DNA from 4 places in the Saliniradius amylolyticus genome. Region 1 is predicted to be linked to each of the others. Evidence: predicted binding sites of a transcription regulator. Region 1 holds the regulator's gene; each other region holds the start of a gene.

The links. Region 1 encodes sigma-54, which starts transcription at its own class of promoters, with help from an activator protein. Its sites were predicted from a motif close to GTTGGCACGNNNNTNGNNT; they were not measured.
Region 2: a site for sigma-54 is predicted at 1,315-1,333, ahead of fliE (flagellar hook-basal body complex protein FliE). Genes of this name have one in related genera too.
Region 3: a site for sigma-54 is predicted at 3,395-3,413, ahead of HMF8227_RS04100 (flagella assembly protein FlgT). Genes of this name have one in related genera too.
Region 4: a site for sigma-54 is predicted at 2,796-2,814, ahead of flgF (flagellar basal-body rod protein FlgF). Genes of this name have one in related genera too.

The regions. Positions count from the first base shown of each region.
Region 1 covers NZ_CP029347.1:2,658,215-2,662,960, reverse strand. Annotated here, with positions in the region: gene mgtE (magnesium transporter) at 1-712, opposite strand, end outside; gene HMF8227_RS12505 (HPr family phosphocarrier protein) at 790-1,062, opposite strand; gene rapZ (RNase adapter RapZ) at 1,052-1,915, opposite strand; gene ptsN (PTS IIA-like nitrogen regulatory protein PtsN) at 1,912-2,355, opposite strand; gene hpf (ribosome hibernation promoting factor) at 2,376-2,663, opposite strand; gene HMF8227_RS12485 (RNA polymerase factor sigma-54) at 2,693-4,138, opposite strand; gene lptB (LPS export ABC transporter ATP-binding protein) at 4,205-4,746, opposite strand, start outside.
Region 2 covers NZ_CP029347.1:2,240,469-2,245,214, reverse strand. Annotated here, with positions in the region: gene HMF8227_RS10470 (sigma-54-dependent transcriptional regulator) at 1-1,191, shown strand, start outside; gene fliE (flagellar hook-basal body complex protein FliE) at 1,373-1,702, shown strand; gene fliF (flagellar basal-body MS-ring/collar protein FliF) at 1,721-3,424, shown strand; gene fliG (flagellar motor switch protein FliG) at 3,427-4,470, shown strand; gene fliH (flagellar assembly protein FliH) at 4,480-4,746, shown strand, end outside.
Region 3 covers NZ_CP029347.1:868,712-873,457, reverse strand. Annotated here, with positions in the region: gene HMF8227_RS04130 (CheR family methyltransferase) at 1-112, opposite strand, end outside; gene HMF8227_RS04125 (chemotaxis protein CheV) at 114-1,043, opposite strand; gene flgA (flagellar basal body P-ring formation chaperone FlgA) at 1,178-1,870, shown strand; gene flgM (flagellar biosynthesis anti-sigma factor FlgM) at 2,015-2,341, shown strand; gene HMF8227_RS04110 (flagella synthesis protein FlgN) at 2,344-2,763, shown strand; gene HMF8227_RS04105 (LPP20 family lipoprotein) at 2,819-3,283, opposite strand; gene HMF8227_RS04100 (flagella assembly protein FlgT) at 3,476-4,612, shown strand; tRNA gene HMF8227_RS04095 (tRNA-Arg) at 4,673-4,746, shown strand, end outside.
Region 4 covers NZ_CP029347.1:2,255,159-2,259,904, forward strand. Annotated here, with positions in the region: gene HMF8227_RS10510 (flagellar basal body P-ring protein FlgI) at 1-491, opposite strand, end outside; gene flgH (flagellar basal body L-ring protein FlgH) at 501-1,178, opposite strand; gene flgG (flagellar basal-body rod protein FlgG) at 1,196-1,984, opposite strand; gene flgF (flagellar basal-body rod protein FlgF) at 2,014-2,757, opposite strand; gene HMF8227_RS10530 (SurA N-terminal domain-containing protein) at 2,910-4,746, opposite strand, start outside.

The DNA of each region.
Region 1 (4,746 bases):
CGACCGGTGCCGACACCCAGTTGTACCGTTCGAACAGCTTCGCCACTTCGCCTTCGGGCATATCCGCCGGGATCGTCTCAGGCTCCTCGTTCATAAGCTCTTCGATGGTCATATCCGAGGTGGCGGTAAGCAATCGGGTCAATGGCACAATACCGATAAGCTTGTCATGACGGTTCACCACATAGAAGGCGTCGGTGTCTTTGGGCAGATCACCTTTCAGGCGTAGGTAACGCAATATGACATCGATGGTGACTTCCGGACGCAGGGTGATGGTGTCCGTGTTCATGATGAAACCGGCAGTGTCCTCACCAAAGGACAGGGCCTGCTCGGCCCGTTGCCGATCTTGCTCATCCATGGATTTGAGTACTTCCTGGAAGATGGTATCCGGCAGGCCGCGCAGCAGTTCGGCCAGGTCGTCGGTATCCATGTCTTCCAAAGCGCCGGCCAGTTTCTCCGGCATCATCTGACGGATGATGCCATTACGCACATCCTCGGACAGCTCTTCGAGCACATCACCGTGGAAATCGGGATCGATCAATTGCCAGAGCACGGCCCGAGTCTTGGAAGGAGAAGACTCGAGCAGGAAAGCGACATCGGCGGCAGGCATGTGGTGCAGCATCTTGCGCACATGCACATACATGCCGCTGCTTAAGGCCTCGTTAATGGCCTCTAACTGCTGCGACGAGGATTGAGTTTCAAAGTCCTCTTCCATGCCGTTTTACTGCCTGCAAGCTATTGATTTGACTTATAGTTTAGAGGAAGCGGCGGTTAAGATCAGCAGTTATTTTACTATTCGGACTCGTTGAATCTTTGCTGGATCAGCTGCTCCACCGCAGCCATGGCCGCTTCCGCGTCTTCGCCTTCGCTGATCACCCGTACTTCTTTACCCTGAGAAGACTCCAGCATCATCAGGCCTAACACACTGTTGGCATTGGCTGACTTATCGCCCTGATAAAGAGTGACAGTCGCATCAAACTGGTTCGTTAACTTCGCTAACTGAGTTGCGGCCCGGGCATGAAGGCCCAGTTTATTGATGATGGTGAGTGTTTTTTCAATTTTCATGGGCTTCCTGTCGAGCCAGTTCCCGGTGCCGGATCTGCACATCCGGATGGGTCACCTTAAAGCTGCGCGCCAGGCATTCGGCCACATACACTGAGCGATGCTGGCCACCGGTGCAGCCGATGGCAATAGTCACATAGCTACGGTTATTGCGCTCTAAGTGAGGCAGCCATGTGGCGATCAGGTTCTGTATTTGCCAGATAAACTTGGTGACGATGGTTTCGCCGCCCAGGAAAGCCTCTACTTCAGGGTCTTTTCCGGTCAAAGGCTTAAGGTCGGGTTCCCAGTGGGGATTGGGCAGAAAACGGGCGTCGAAGACATAATCGGCGTCCTTGGGAATACCGTGCTTAAAGCCGAAAGATTCAAACACCAGTACCAACCGTGAGCTTTTCTTGCCCAGAATTCTCTCCCGTACCAGTTCGGCCAGCTGGTGGACAGTTAACTCGCCCGTATCGATATAGAGGTCGGCGCGTTCGGTAATGGGAACTAAGAGATCTTTCTCCGTCTGAATGGCGTCGGTCAGGGATATGCTATTTTTGGATAAGGGGTGCAAGCGCCGGGTTTCGCTAAAGCGTTTTACCAGCACGTCATCGCTGGCATCCAGATAGAGAATGGTCAGTTCCCAACTGGCCGGAAGATAATCCAGAATTTCTACCAAATCATCGGGGTTTTTAGGCAGGTTGCGCACATCGATGGATACGGCTACCTGGTCGTATTCGTCCACCACAGTATGGGTCAGGGTGGGTAGCAGGTTTACTGGAATGTTATCCACGCAGTAGTAGCCCAGATCTTCCAGTGCCCTCAAAACGATAGACTTGCCTGAGCCAGAGCGGCCACTGATGATAATAAGTTTCAAGTAATCGCCTCGTAGAGTTCCTGATCAGAGTGGGCCTGACGCAGCTTTTGCACCACGCCTTTATCGTTCAATCGACTAGCGATGGCGGCCAGAGTCTGCAGATGGCCTTCGGCCTGGTCTTCGGGTACCAGCAGAGCCAGGAAAATATCTACAGGCTTATCATCAACAGCGTCATAACTGATGGGGCTGTCTGTGGTGACCAAAATCGCCAGCACCTTGGTCAGCCCGGACAGACGCCCATGGGGGATGGCGATGCCATTGCCGATGCCGGTACTGCCCATCTTCTCCCGGCAAATCAGGCTGCCGAGGACGTCGTCTTCCTCTAAGCCGGGCAAGTAGTCGACCGCAATATCGCTAATGGTTTGTAGAATTCGTTTCTTACTGGAACCCTGAGTGCGACACAGGGTGCACTCAGGGGGTAAAAGGTCTTTTATGTTCATGTCACACTACATTCGGTTGATTAGTGACGTTTCATTTTTTCCTTGTGCTTTATCACCTGTCGGTCAAGCTTGTCGATCAGGCCATCAATGGCCGCATACATATTGGAGTCGGATGCATCGGCAAACACCTCGCCCCCTTTCAGGTGCAGGGTTGCTTCAGCTTTTTGCGTCAGTTTTTCAACGTTAAGAATAACGTGGACATTATTGATGTGGTCGAAGTGTCGCTCAAGTTTGGTGAACTTACTATCCACATAGTCACGAAGGGCGTCGGTGATGTCAACGTGATGACCAGTAAGGTTGATTTGCATAATGCCTCTTCCTTCTATCGGTGAGTCTGTCAGACCAGACTCTTTCGTTGGTTTGAGGATGGGATCAGTAATGACTCCCGGTATTTTGCGATTGTCCGCCGGGCTACCACAATGCCCTGTTCGGCCAACAATTGCGCAATCTTGCTGTCACTCAATGGTTTGGCAGGGTTTTCTGCTGCCACCAATTTCTTGATCAAGGCCCGAATAGCGGTGGACGAGCATTCGCCGCCGGTCTCTGTGGCCACGTGACTGGAGAAAAAGTACTTAAGCTCAAAGATGCCTCTGGGCGTATGCATGTATTTTTGAGTTGTTACCCGCGAGATGGTGGATTCATGCATGTCCACCATTTCTGCGACATCATTAAGTACCAATGGTTTCATGGCTTCAGGGCCATGTTCGAAGAAGCCTTGCTGATGCTGAACAATACAGCTGGCCACCTTGAGGAGGGTGTCGTTGCGGCTCTCCAGGCTCTTGATAAACCACTTGGCTTCCTGCATGTGGGACTTTATAAACTGGCTGTCGCTAGCGTTTTTGGCATTTCGGCTCATGGCCGCGTATTGCTGATTGACGCTCAGTTTGGGAAGACTGTCGGGGTTTAGCTCTACCACCCAGCGGCCGTTCTTTTTGTTGACGGCGACATCCGGAATCACATATTCGGGCTGATTTTGCACTACGGCACTGGCCGGCCTGGGATTCAAGGTTTGCAGCAGGCGCATCACCTCACGCAGATCATCCTCCTTCAAGCGGGTTTTGCGCATCAGGGTGCGATAGTCCTTACTGCCTAACAGTTCACTGTGCTCAAGAATAATGGCCTTCGCCTGTTCCAGGTAGGGTGTATCGGGCGCAAACTGACTTAGCTGGACCAACAGGCATTCGGGTACGGTGCGGGCGCCAATGCCGACAGGATCGAAACGCTGAATTCGTTTCAGCACGCACTCCACCTCATCCAGATCCACCTCATCATCATTCAGGCTGTCGAGGATGTCTTCGGCAGAGAGGGTCAGGTAGCCGGTATCGTCAATGGCATCGATGATCGCCGTCGCGATACTGGTATCGGTGTCGCTAAAATGGCTCAGGCGCATTTGCCACAGCAAATGGTCCTGAATGCTGTCGCTGGTTTCCCCCTGATAGACGGTATCATCACCGCCCACTGGAGCCGACGAAACGGGGGCAGGCGTAGCACTGTAGTATTCGTCCCAGGTGGTATCCATGGGCAGGTCATCGGGCATCTCCTGACTTTTCAGGGCCTCGTTGGTATCCACGTTGTCGGAGTCTTTTTGCCGACTTTCGGCCTGGTCTTCCAGGCTCTGCTCACCCATACCATCTTCGGCTTCCAATAGCGGGTTTGAATCCAGCGCTTCCTGAATCTCCTGTTGCAGATCCAGCGTTGAGAGCTGCAGCAGGCGAATGGCCTGTTGCAACTGTGGGGTCATAGTCAGTTGTTGGCTGAATTTTAGCTGTAACGACGGCTTCATGGATGATTCGTAATTCCGTAAACCTGTGTATTGTTATGGGGCTATTTTTTCGTTTTTACAGACTAACTATAGCCTGAATTGTTCGCCCAGGTATACATCTCTGACTTGCTTGTTATTCAGTACTTCTTCGGCGCTGCCCTGAGCAATGAGTTCGCCGTGGCTGACAATATAGGCGTTTTCACACACATCCAAAGTTTCGCGCACATTATGGTCGGTAATGAGAACCCCAATCCCTCGGTCTCTGAGGTGATGAATGATCTTCTTGATGTCGCTGACCGAGATAGGGTCCACACCGGCGAAGGGTTCATCCAACAGTATAAATCTGGGGTTGGCGGCCAGGGCGCGGGCTATCTCAACCCGTCGGCGCTCACCGCCGGACAGGCTCATACCCAGACTATTACGAATGTGATTGACGTTAAATTCATCCAGCAGTTCGTCGGCCAGGGCTTCGCGCTGATCTTTATCCAGATCTTTACGGGTCTCGAGGATTGCCATCAGATTCTGGTGTACCGTCAGCTTACGAAAGATGGATGATTCCTGAGGCAAGTAGCCGATGCCTTTGCGCGCTCGCACGTGCATGGGTTCCAGGGTCAGGTCGTCATCGTCGA
Region 2 (4,746 bases), 420 kb from region 1:
ATGGGGGCAATGAACGGCTTATCGTTAATGCGCACCATTAAGCAAAAATGGCCCAATTTACCGGTACTCTTAATGACCGCCTATGCCACTATCGACGATGCGGTAGAGGCGATGCGTGAAGGGGCAACCGACTACATGGCCAAACCTTTTTCCCCCGAAGTGTTGTTGAACTTAGTCAGTCGCTACGCACCGGCTCAGAAGGTAGAATCTTGTACTCCTGTGGTAGGGGACCCAAGTTCTCGGCGTTTGCTGGAGCTGGCTCAGAAGGTGGCTCAGTCCGATGCAACAGTTATGGTGTTAGGTCCCAGTGGTTCGGGTAAAGAAGTGATGGCTCGCTATATCCACGATCGATCGGCGCGCGCCGATGAGCCGTTTATCGCGATTAATTGTGCTGCCATCCCTGAAAATATGCTGGAAGCCACCTTGTTTGGCTATGAAAAAGGCGCCTTTACGGGAGCTTTACAAGCCTGCCCGGGTAAGTTTGAACAAGCCCAGGGCGGTACCTTGCTGCTGGATGAAATTACTGAAATGGATCTGGCGCTGCAGGCCAAGTTATTGCGGGTGCTTCAGGAAAAAGAAGTCGAACGACTGGGTGGGCGCAAGACCATCAGCCTGGATGTACGAGTCATCGCGACCAGTAACCGTGACTTGCAACAGGCCGTCAGAGACGGGCAATTCCGTGAGGACCTCTATTATCGTCTGAATGTGTTTCCATTAAGCTGGCTCCCGCTGTCGCAGCGGACCGGGGATATCTTGCCCTTAGCCCGACATATGATCGAGCGCCACTGTCTCAAATCAGGCCGGGCCATTGTTCAATTGAGTCGTGCTGCCGAGCTAAAACTGAGTCAGTACTCCTGGCCCGGTAATGTGCGCGAACTGGAAAACGTGATCCAGCGTGCGCTTATTCTGGTGCAGGACGATCACATCGATGCCGGAGATCTGATGCTAGAGCAGGATCTGGCCCCGGCATCGGAGTCAAAGGGTCCGCTGGTCGAAGACAAACTGCCACCGGTAGAGAAAAAACGCCTGGGCGCAGAGTTGCAGCAGCAGGAACATCAGATTATTTTACAAACCCTCAAGGCCTGTAATGGTAGTCGCAAACAGGTGGCAGAGAAACTGGGGATCAGTCCCCGGACTCTCAGATACAAGCTGGCCCGGATGCGCGATAACGGGATTCATTTACCGGCCTGAACCGCCGATTGTCCTGCCTATGAATAAATACCAGAGTGACGGCTTTCCGTCACTCTGGTTTTTTATGCTCAAAAAGAACTCTCTATCTGTGCTTAAGTTATTGTAAATAAAGGTAAAATACGCCTTGGCACTAGTCTTGCTTTAGATGGGGTAACGTAATCTGATGCCGTCTGGAGTGAGTATGGACGTCAAAGCACAAGCCCTATACAGTCAAATGCAGGCACTCGCCGCGCAGGCGGGGACGGGTCTGGAAAGTACCCCTCAAGCCCAGCCGGCCAACCCCAGTAGCGCCAATTTTGGCGATATGCTGAAAGATGCGCTGGATGGCGTCAATGACATGCAGTTTGAGTCCCGCAATCTTCAGAAGCAATTTGAGATGGGTGACCCCAATGTCAGCCTGGCCGACGTGATGGTGGCCAAAGAGAAGTCCGGCATCGCCTTTGAAGCCACCATGCAGGTGCGCAACAAGGTGTTAGAAGCCTACAAAACCATAATGAATATGCCGGTATAACCGAGAGAGGAATGAGCCGTGGCTGAAGCAACAGGTACAGAACTGGCAGTTTCCGACGCTGCACAAACCGAGTCTAACGATAGCGCTCAGGAGCAAAAATCGGGCTTTATGGATGGTCTGGGGGGTATCGATCTGATGCGTCAGATTACCCTGATTGTGGCACTGGTAATTTGTGTGGCCATCGCCGTGTTTATCGTTATTTGGGCGCAGGAGCCTGAGTACCGGCCGCTGGCTAAGATGCCTACCGAAGAGTTGATTGAAACACTCGACTACCTGGACGCCAGTCAGATCGACTATCGCCTAGACGGCAATGTGGTGTATGTCAATGAGGAGCAGTATCAGGACATCAAGTTAGGCATGGCCCGTCAGGGACTGACCAAAGAATCGTCGGCCGGCACTGACATTATCATGCAGGACATGGGGTTTGGCGTCAGCCAGCGCGTGGAAAAGGAGCGACTCAAGCACGCTCGCGAACAAATGCTGGCCCGGACTATTGAAGAGATCAGCGCCGTCCGCAAGGCCAAAGTACTGTTGGCGATCCCCAAAGAGAGTGTGTTTGCCCGTGTCGCGAAAAAGCCCAGCGCCACCGTGGTGGTTACACCAAGTCGTGGTTCAGTGCTATCCGGTGAAGAGGTGGACTCCATTGTGGATATGGTGTCCTCAGCCGTTGAAGGTATGGAGCCGGCGAAGGTGACCGTGACCGACAGTAATGGCCGTTTGCTGAACTCAGGCTCCCAGGATTCGATGAGCGCCCGTTCACGTCGTGAATATGAAATCGAACAGCGGCGCGAAACCGAGTATCGCGAGAAGATCGATTCCATTTTGATCCCAGTGTTGGGTCTGGAAAATTATACCGCCCAGGTGGATGTGACCATGGACTTTACCTCGGTGGAACAGACGCAAAAACGCTATAATCCGGATCTGCCTGCGGTACGCAGTGAGATGACGGTAGAGAATAACAGCGTCGGCAGTGTCACCGCCGGTATTCCGGGGGCCTTGAGCAATCAGCCGCCGCTGGACGCGAATATTCCGGAACAAGCGACTGGCAATAACAGTCAAAGTACTGTTCCGGGACGTACTCATAAAGAAAGTACCCGCAACTATGAGCTGGATACGACCATCAGTCACACCAAGCAGCAGACCGGTGTGATCAAGCGTCTGAGTGTATCGGTGGCGGTAGATTATAAAACCGAAACCGCAGAAGACGGCAGTACCACCGAAGTCCCCCGGGCTCAGGAAGAGCTGTTGAATATCCGTCGGTTGTTACAGGGTGGCATTGGTTTTGATGTGACTCGCGGTGATTCCCTGGAAGTGGTGAGTATTCCCTTTAACCGCATGGAAGACGCGACGATCGCTGAAGTGCCTTTCTGGGAAGAAGACTGGTTCATGCGTGCTTTGCGTCTGTTGGTCGGTGGCCTGGTAATCATCACCCTGATCATGGCGATTGTGCGGCCCATGCTGAAGAAGCTGATTTACCCCGAAGATACCCGTGAGGACGACGGTTACGACGCCGATTCAGGGCTGGATCTGGGGGATGAAACCATTAGTATGCTGTCGCAGGACTTCGATGAAGGTCAGGTTGGCTTTGCCTCGGATGGCTCACTGATGCTGCCGGACCTGCATAAAGACGAAGATGTATTGAAAGCGGTGCGGGCGCTGGTGGCGAACGAACCCGAACTGTCTGCCCAGGTGGTCAAGGGCTGGCTGATGATGGATGAATAATTATGGCAACTGAAGAACTGGTAGAAAAAGAAGAGCCCACGTACGACGTTGGTAAGCTCGAAGGGGTCGAAAAGGCGGCTATCCTGTTGCTCAGTCTGCAGGAAGAAGATGCCGCGCAGATCCTAAAGCATTTGGAGCCTAAGCAGGTTCAGAAGCTGGGCTCTACCATGGCCACTCTGGATGATATGACCCAGAATAAGATCACCGCGGTGCATAAACACTTCATCGAAGAGATCCAGAACCACAGCACCATCGGTTTCCAGAGTCAGGAATTTGTTAAGAAAGCCCTGACGGCCGCGTTGGGTGAGGATAAGGCCGCCAACCTTATCGATCAAATCCTGATGGGCGGCGGTGCCAAAGGTCTGGATTCACTTAAATGGATGGACTCTAAACAGGTGGCCAGCATTATTCGCAACGAGCACCCTCAGATTCAGACTATTGTTTTATCTTACCTGGAAGCCGAGCAGTCGGCCGAAATCATGGCTCAGTTCCCGGAGAAAGTACGTCTGGATCTGATGATGCGTATCGCCAACCTGGAAGAGGTGCAACCGGCGGCCTTGCAGGAGTTGAACGAGATTATGGAGAAACAGTTTGCCGGTCAGGCCGGTACACAGGCAGCCAAAATGGGCGGCCTGAAATCGGCCGCCGAGATCATGAACTACCTGGATACCAATATCGAAGGTCAGTTGATGGATGCCATCCGCGAGCAAGACGAGGAAATGAGCCAGCAGATCCAGGATCTGATGTTTGTATTCGACAACCTGGCGGAAGTCGACGACCGGGCCATGCAGACCTTGCTGCGTGAGGTTGAACAAGATGCGTTGCTCAAAGCCCTTAAAGGTGCCGACGACGCGGTTAAAGATAAAGTGACCAAGAATATGTCCAAACGAGCCAGCGAAATGCTGCTCGATGATCTCGAAGCCATGGGGCCCGTGCGAGTCAGCGAAGTGGAAACCGCACAAAAAGAAATTCTTGGAGTGGCGCGTCGTCTGGCGGATGCCGGTGAAATCATGCTGGGCGGCGGTGGCGGTGATGAATTCTTATAAGGCTGACGCATGAGCAAACCCACTTTCTTAACCCCGGAGCAGGAAAAAGAGGCGAAAAGCTGGGAACTGCCCTATGTGGAAAATGAACACAAGGAACCGGAGGATAAGACCAATGCGTTGAATAAACGCAGCGACTGGAAGTACGAACCACCGGAGCCGGAAGAAGAGCTCACCCTGCCAACGGCCGAAGAAATCGAAGCCATACGTGAATCCGCCTACCAGGAAGGCCTCGAGCTGGGCAAACAGGAAGGCGTTGAAAAAGGTCACGCCGAAGGG
Region 3 (4,746 bases), 1.8 Mb from region 1:
GCACCAGGTATTGCTTATTGTCACCCAGCACAATGCCACAACGGCGCTCTAAAAACTGACGAAAACGCTCATAGCCCTGAGCGTCTAGTTCTCTATCCGATACCACGGTCACCTTACTCGCTTTCCAGCCCCAACCATTTTTTCACGGAGTTGGCCAACTCGTCTGGGTGGAACTTGGCGATAAAGTCATCGGCACCCACCTTCTTAACCATGGCCTGATTAAACACCCCGCTTAGAGAGGTGTGTAGAATAACATGTAACTGATTGAGCTTTGGATTATTTTTTATTTCCGCCGTGAGGGTATAACCATCCATTTCCGGCATCTCAATGTCAGAAACAATAACGCCGACTTTGTCAGTAACATCACCCGTGTCTTCGGCCAGCTCCAGTAACCGATCCAGTGCTTGCTTCCCATTTTTGGCCACTTCAATCTCAAGTCCCAGGCTGGTCAAGGCGCGCACTACCTGGTTTCGGGCCACGGAGGAATCGTCCGCCACAAAGATAATTTTGTCTTTCACCGATGTGGTATCCAGCCCTTCGGTAACCGACTCACTAACATCAGCGTTCAGCGGCGTGATCTCATTCAGAATCTTTTCTACATCCAGAATCTCGACCAGCTCGTTTTCGAACTCGGTCACCGCCGTCAGGTAACTGGCCCGTCCGGCTCCTTCCGGCGGCGGCAGAATGTCATTCCAGTTAATATTAATAATCCGCTCGACCGACCCCACCAAGAACCCCTGTACCGAGCGGTTATACTCGCAGATAATCACGAACGCCTTCTGCAAGTCCTGCACCGGTGGGAGCCCCGTCGCCATACCAAGGTCAATGACCGATACCGTCTGGCCACGGATATGCGCCACACCGCGGACATAAGCATTCAGTTTGGGCATGGCCGTCAACGGGGGACACTGCAGAACCTCGCGCACCTTGAACACATTGATGCCAAAACGCTGTCGTCCGCCCAAATTGAAGAGCAACAGTTCCAAGCGGTTTTGGCCTACCAACTGGGTACGCTGGTTTACGGAATCGAGAACACCTGCCATGAATCCCCCTGCAAGGTCATTATATATTTAGGCACAAAATTTGCCTGTGTTGTAGCATCAGTACCAAATCCGGCGCTTTTTTGACGCCAAGCAACGACGTCGAATCAAGCCTGGTCAATTTAAAATAAGTAAATATGAAACAATTATCTAGCTTTCTTTTTATTTTTGTCGCTCTGATAACGCCTTACTCAGAAGCTGCCTCAGAGCCACGACATCAACAAGTTACTGAAACCGCCGAACGGTGGGTGTTTCAACAACTGCGACAGCCTGGCACCCAGTCGGGACTGGAAGTCAAAGCCACGCCTGTGGACGAACGCATCCAAATCCCAGCCTGTGCTAAGCCTTTTGCAGCCGAAGCCAATAACAATAGTCTTAGCCAGTCCACTATCACGGTCAAGGTACATTGTCCGGTGTCTGACTGGTTCTTATACGTTATGGTGCGCGTCAAAGATCTGCAATCTGTGGTGGTCACCACGGCCTCCTTGTCGCCGGGCACCCTGCTCTCTTTAAACCATCTAAAAACCATTGAGGTAGATAAAAATCAGTTGCGCGGCACGACGTATGCCGAGCCGCAACAGGTGGTAGGAGCCAGGGTGAAACGCCGTATTCGAAGCGGTGACGCCATCACCCCACGACAACTGTGTTTTATTTGTGAGGGCGACAAGGTCACCATCCTCGCCAAAACTGGTGGTCTGAGTATTAAAACCTCGGGCATTGCCGAGCAGGATGGCAACATTGGCGATACCATTCAGGTACGTAATCGCCGTTCAGAACGTATGGTGAATGCCAGAGTAATAAGCAGTGCTGCGGTTCAGGTCGGCATCTGATATAATTAAAGGGATTGTAGTGTGGGCCGATAACCTTTGTGAGGCGGCACAGTTAACCACAAAAACATCCAAAAAAGTTTAAAGGTTTGCTAGTGTGGGCCGATAACGATAGTAAGAGTGTATTAATTTTGGTGGGTTTTGACCATGGCAATTAACAATGTCAATAACAACCTGAGCAAGTCTCAGGTCGACAGCCAGAAGCTTGCGCAGCAGCAGGCACAGAACCAGTCCAACCAAGCCGCCGCCCAGAAAACTGGAGCAAAAGCAAGGCCGGACTCGGTATCTTTGACCCAGTCTGCCCAGCAAATGGCCAATGTACAGAAGAAGAGTAACGAGGCACCTGTTAATCAGGACAAAGTGGATAAGCTGAAAAAAGCCATCCAGGCTGGCGAATATAAAGTCAATGCTGATGTCTTGGCTGATAAGATCGCCAAGATGGAGTCAGAACTATTTGGCGGAGAAAAAGCCTGACTATGACCACATCGTCAGTCTCCCTGTTGGAACAACAACTTCAGAACCTTGAACAACTTAAGACGCTTTTGGATAACGAGCTAAAGCTAATCAGCAGTCGGGATCCAGAAGCGTTAATTGATCTGTTAAAGCAAAAACAATCTTTGCTGGACCAAATCCAGCAAGCCGACCAAAAAATCGCCAACCTAAGCCAAGAGCAACTGGCCGATCCCGACGCAGACGAGCTCAAAACCGCTATTGAGCAACGGGTAGATGACTGCAAATACCTCACCGAAATCAACGCCAAGGCTGTAGAACAAGGCCAATTGCGATTAGAACACCTGCGTAACCTGATCTTGGAAGCCCGCTCAAAAGAATCCATGACCTACAACAAAAGCGGTAAACCCACCTCGGGCTCCCGGGGCGGCGGTGTTAAAGCCTGATAGTAGAGAACATAAAAAAAGCGGCAATCATTGCCGCTTTTTTTATGGCGTTCACTCAGTAATAGGTAACATTCTTAATCCGTCGTGGCCGGGACGTGGAAATATACATGTCGTGAACCTTCTTCATGTCCAGTTTCACCTCGGTGGCGTAAGTGTCCTCTCCTACCGGGTAGGACTTAATGATTTCTGCACCGCGGATCACTGCATCTACTGAAGCCTGCAACTGGTCATCTTGCAATACCAAGTCCTGAATGGTCTGACTGCCACGAATACGCTGACCATAGACCTGTTCAGCCAGCTCCCGATAAGCATCCAACTTAGAGGCCTTAATCGCATTGATACGGCGTACCGAAGACGTCTGCCCTTTCTGCACTGACACGGGTGCATAACCCACAGCTTTGACAACAGGATAATGATCCGGCTCGACGTACTCCCATTCGACCTGTCGGTCGAAGACGCTCGAACAGCCGCCGGTAAGCAGTGCCAACCCCAGGGTGACACCCAGACTGATTTGTTTCATTATCAACTCCTGAATTGATTTCCCGACAGCGACGAAAAACTGACCGCTGCCCACAGATGAATAAAGCAATGCAAATAGCACACCAAAAGTAGCTGCGTGATATAAAACTATTTGGGCATGGTTTTTGCTCACTTTCATCAAACCGATGCGCTGCGCAATCAGCGTCAGAATTCCGACATAGCGAGTATCAAGGTGAGACGACTGTTACTACTCTTTGTTCTATTTATGCCTCTGGGCGCTGAAGCCATCTGGTACGAAGCCAGTGGCCAGGCGACCATCATCCAGGGTAACCGGGAACATGCCCGGCGCATGGCCACCGAAGAGGCCATCAAACAAGCCTTGCTGTTTTCCGGGGCCAAGGTGGCCAGTATCCAAAAGCTCACCGATGGCTTGCTCAGCGATGACCGGTTGGAGGTACTCTCCGGTGGCGAAGTTAACAGCGTGGAAATGGTCTCGGAGAACTACAGCGGCGATCTGATCTCCGTCACCATTCGCGCCGACATCTTCCCGGCCAAGACCGACTGTGACATTACCGGCTATAAGAAAGATATCGCCACCACCTGGTTCCCCATTTACAAGCGCGCTCAGGCTCGCCTCGGACAACTGTATGAATTGGGCGAAACCGTGCCCCGCAGGCTGGAGCAGAACTTCAGCGTCAGTGCCGGCCATGCCCGCATCGACCATATTTTCCCTAACTACTACAGCCCTCAGCAGGATATGACCCAGCAGGCCATCACCCTGTCTCGCGATACGGGGACTCAACTGGTACTGTTTGGCGAAATTCTCGATCTCAGTCACAAGGTGGAATCTGCAGGTAGCCTGCGCTTCTGGCAGTCGGACCAAACACAACGCCACTTTAGTTTGCGCGCTTATCTGATTAACGGCATTACCGGCGAGCTATTGTTTACCGACACCTTCCAAACTCAGGCACTCTGGTCATACCCCCACAACGAAATCGTCGATGCCGCCTCCGGGGCATTCTGGAGCTCCACCTATGGCAGTGGCGTCAATAACTTACTGCAACGCATCGCTGAGCGCGTCGATGAGGAAGTTGCCTGCCTGCCCTCTTATGGTCGGGTGGTGCGAGTTGTGGGCGAAGAAATCACCATAAACCTGGGACGGGAACACGGCGTTAATCAGGGAGACCAAATGCAGGTATTCAAACTCGGGCAGTTCTTTGACACCGAAGGCAATAGCCATTACCAGTATCAACTGCACCCCTTTAAGGTACAGGTGATGTCCATCTCCGGCACCTCTGCGGTAGTAGAGTCTGTTAACGGCCAGCCTTTGCTGAATATTCAGCCAAATGACTTTGTCACCAAGCGTTAGGGCTTTCAAAAAACTACTGCATCAGCAATAATCCTGCTTCCGATCGATGCTTGGTAGTTTGTCCCCATAGTTTAATGGATAAAACAAGGCCCTCCTAAGGCTTAGATCTAGGTTCGATTCCTAGTGGGGACGCC
Region 4 (4,746 bases), 400 kb from region 1:
CCCACCGTGGGAGTATTCGCAACAATTCGAGATCCATCGGCGCCTTCGGCACCAAAGCCACTCACCACCAGGCTGCCCTGAGCCATGGCATAGATTTTCCCATCCACGCCTTTTAAGAGCGTCTGCAACAAGGTTCCGCCCCGCAAGCTGTCAGCCTCTCCGATTGAAGAAACGGTCACGTCAATTTTCTGACCCGGCTTGATGAAAGGCGGTAACTCGGCGTGTACTGCAACTGCGGCGACATTTTTTATCTTGGGCTTCAGGGTTGAAGGCATAGTTATGCCAAAGTTTGCCAGCATGGTGCGAAAGCTCTGTTCGGTAAACGGGCTCTGCTCGCCGGTACCCGGCAGACCCACCACCAGGCCATAGCCCACCAATTGGTTGCTACGAACCCCTTGGACAGAAGCAACATCTTTAATTCGTTGCGCCGCTTCCTGCCCAAAACTTACGAGCAGTAGCACAGACAAGAGTATGACTTGAGCGTATTTCATTATCGACTCCTAAAATGGCCACCAGCTTGAATCAAAGAACCGGGTCAGCCAGCCCTTTTCCTGTGCCCGGGCGAAACTGCCAGTGCCACTGTACTGAATTCGTGCGTTGGCCACTTTGGAAGACACCACTTCATTGTCCGGACTAATATCAGCCGAACGCACTATCCCAGTAAGTCGGATAAACTCATCCCCATTGTTGATGGTCATCCATTTTTCCCCTCGCACCACCAGATTTTGATTGGGCAAGACCTTCATCACTGTCACTGAGATGTTACCGAATAAATTGTTATTCTGACTGGTGCTGGCATTACCACTGAAATCATTCGACGAGTCCACACCAAGCTGCAAAGAGTTGCCACCAATGGTCACGTTGTTGCCGTTAAGTCCGGTGATAGGATCCAAGTCCACGCCGCTTTCTTTACTCGTGCTGGTCTGAGCCGACTTGCTGGCAGTGGTATTCTCCTGCAACACCACGGTTATGATATCGCCGACACGGCGCGCTTTAACATCGGAATACAGGCTGTTGGCCGTGGCCTGGGAGAAGATGGAACCATCTTTAGCCAGCCGCTCTCTGGGCATATCCGGTGTGACAGGGGCATAGCTGGGATCGTCCGGAACCGGAGTACGCTGGGCGGTGGACATACAACCTCCCAAAAAGAGTGCCAGTGCAATAACCGAGATACGCATCGCCTTACTCCCCAGCATTAAAGCTGTTGTACGATCTGGCCAAGCATCTGATCCACCGATGAAATCACTTTGGAGTTCATCTCATACAGACGCTGACTCTCGATCAGATTAACCAGTTCTTCGGTCACGTTGACGTTGGAGGTTTCCAGGCTGCCCTGATGGATACTTCCAAGCCCTTCTAGGCCAGGAATGCCTTGCTGAGGCGCACCACTGGACGCGGTTTCAACATACAAGTTTTGACCAATGGGCTGCAGACCGGTGGGGTTCACAAAATCAGAAATGTTAATCTGACCCAACACCACAGGCTCGGCCTGACCTTGCACCGCAGCAGACACCTCACCATCCTGAGAAATGGAAATTTGCGTTGCATCCTCTGGCACCTGAATGGCAGGCTGCAGCAGAAATCCGGCCCCCGGTGTCACGATCTGACCTTGATCATTCAAGGTAAACTGGCCGTTGCGCGAGTATGCAATGGTGCCGTCAGGCTGCAGGATCTCGAAAAAACCCCGTCCCTGAATAGACATATCCAGCGCGTTTTCCGTGCTCTGTAAATTACCCTGAGTAAAGGCCTTTTGAGTGGCGACCACTTTACTGCCTGCCCCCAGCATCAGACCAGACGGACGCTCGGTATCGGCCGAGGAACGTCCGCCCGGCTGATTGATATTTTGATACAGTAAGTCTTCAAAGATCGCCCGACCCTTCTTAAAGCCTACTGTACTGGCGTTCGCCAGGTTGTTTGAAATGACCGACACATCTGTTTGTGCCGCATCTAATCCCGTTTTACCTACCCACAATGCCGGATGCATAAGCTACCTCCAGTTATTCAGTCAGCCCGTTAAAGGATCCGCATCAGCATATTGCCCTGCTGATCCAAGTCTTCGGCCTGCTTCATTAATTTCACCTGCATCTCATAATGACGCTGCAGGTTGATCATACTCACCATTTCTTCGACCGTGTTGACATTGCTGCCCTCTAGCATGCCCGAGCGTAAAGACACATTAGGATCAACATCGGCCACATCTCCACTCTTCAAGCGGAATAAACCATCTTTCCCTCGCTCCATGACATCATCGCCAGGGTTCACCATCTTAATCTGACCGACCTGAACCAACACATCTTCAGGTGCGCCTCTGGGCCGTATAGATATGGTTCCGTCATTGGCTATCTGAAACTTGTCCAGAGGCAAAGGCACGACAACCGGGCCAGCATCACCAATCACCATATTACCGTGACCATCTTCCAGCACACCCTGAGCAGACAACTTCAGATTGCCGGCTCTGGTATAGGCTTCTTCACCGTTTTGGTCCTGAACGCTGAACCAACCTTTACCCTGGATGGCAATGTCTAAATCACGGTCGGTTTTGATCATGGCGCCGCCTTCCATATCGGACCCCGGACTCTCGGTCATGGCAAACACACGAGTGGGGAGCCCCTCGCCAAAGGCGGGCATGGCACGGGCTTGCTCCAACTGGGCCTTAAAGCCCGTAGTCTGTGCATTAGCCAGGTTATTGGCTCGCAGCTGGGTCGCATGCAAGTCTTGCTTGGCTCCGCTGGCGGCAATATAAAGCATTTTATCCATGACAAATTCTTGACTGTTGGAGAACGATGTCAAATAAAATGCAAGGCTTATGCCAAATTAGAAATTTTCTTGCGGTATAGAATAGAAAGGCGTTACTACCTGGGGAAGGTAAAGCAGGACTGAGCCAGGAGGCTCAGTCCCAGAAGGTCAGTTTAGCTGTCCTCTGACAGTTGATAGTACTCGATGTCTGCCTTCGCCTTTAAGGCTTCAATCATCGCCGAGTAAGTGGTTTGCCCTTTCTGGCCTGCCAGACGCTCACGAATCATCGACAGCATCTGCTCATCAGAGGCCTGTGACTGATGCACCTGATTCAACTTCACCAGAGCAGCGCCTTCCTGGACAGTCGCAACATCCAGGTTCTGGTCTGCTTCAGGAGACAGGCTAAATGCCGTATTGACGATCGAAGGGGCCACCTCGCCGTTTTGGCGAGCAACGTTTTGATGTTGTTGCCACTCCAGTCCCTTTTCAGCCAATTGCTGCTGACGCGCTTCAGCTTCCATCGAAATCAGGGACTCAGTCCAATCCAGTGCTGCCTGCTGAGCCTTTTCGGCCAGTAGGTTCTCGCGAATCTCATCACTAACTTCTTCCAGAGCCTTGGTACGCTCTGGCAGATAGTCATCCACCCGCAATACCAGAATCTGACCATCGTCCAGTTCGATAATATCGCTGTTGACCCGTTCTTCAACTAACTCCGCTGAAAAGGCTCGCTCTAGAACGGAAGCCTGACTGATTGGCTCCGGAGCGTCGGCACGACTGAACAACTTGGTCGTTTCAATGGGCTGTCCGGCAATGGCAGCAACTTCGTCAAGGTTATCCGGCATTTCGAAGGCCACCTGAGCCATTTCTTGCTGAAGGTCATAGAAACGTTGTTCGGCTTTTTGCTCCTGCACCGCCTGTTTAACCTCGTCTTTCACCTCAGCCAGTTCCTGAACCTGCTCGGGTTTAATGTCGGTGACCTTGATCAAATGGAAGCCAAACTCGGTTTCCACCACGTCACTGACCTGTCCCTTCTCTAGGGCAAAAGCTGCCTGTTCAAACTCAGGCGCCATTACATCACGACCAAACCAATCCAGATCACCGCCATTCTCAGCACTAAAGGTATCGGCAGAGTGCTGCTTAGCCAAATCAGCAAAGCTAGCGCCTTGCTCCAACTCTTTCAGCAAAGACTCAGCCTGTTGCTGAGCATCGGACTTATCATCACCAAACTCAATAAGAATATGGGCGGCACGCACCTGTTTCTCGCTGCGATACTGAGACTGGTTCTGCTCATAATAGCTACTAAGCTCTTCCTCAGTCACATCAATATCCCCCGCCAGCTGCTCCATGGAGAGAGTCACGTAACGCAGAGCCACTTTTTCCGGTGTGTCATATTGGCTCAGGTTGGTTTGATAATGGTTAGCCACTTCCTGCTCAGACACCGAGACCGCATCCTTGAATTGCTCCGCTGGCACTGTCACATAAGCCAGGTCACGCGTCTGCTGCTGCAATTGTAATAAGCGCCGGGCTTCCCCTTCGAGCACAAACTCGGTACCCATGACCGCCTCGACCAACTGCCGGCGGGTCATGTCCTTACGCATCAGATCGCGAAAGCCGCTGGGTTGCAGGCCAGATTGACGCAGTACGGCAAGATAGCGGTCGTTGTTAAAGCTACCGCCCACCTGAAACTCCGGCATGGCAAGAATGGACTGCTTAATCTCTTCGTCGCTCACTCTCAGCCCCATGTCCCGGGCGGTCTGCTCCATTAGGGTCTCGGCCACCAGTCTGTCTAGCAGGTTACGACGAAAGTTTTTCATGTAATCGCTATCACTCATTAACTGACTGAAAGCATCGCCGTATTGCTGCTCCATCCGAGCACGCTCATTTTGGTAAGCTTGCTCTAAGCGAGATTGGGTGATCTCTGTACCATTTACCGCCGCAACAGGTTGATCGGTGTTTGTGGTCAGATAGCTGCCGATGCCAGCCAGGGCAAAGGTTAAGATCACTAATACC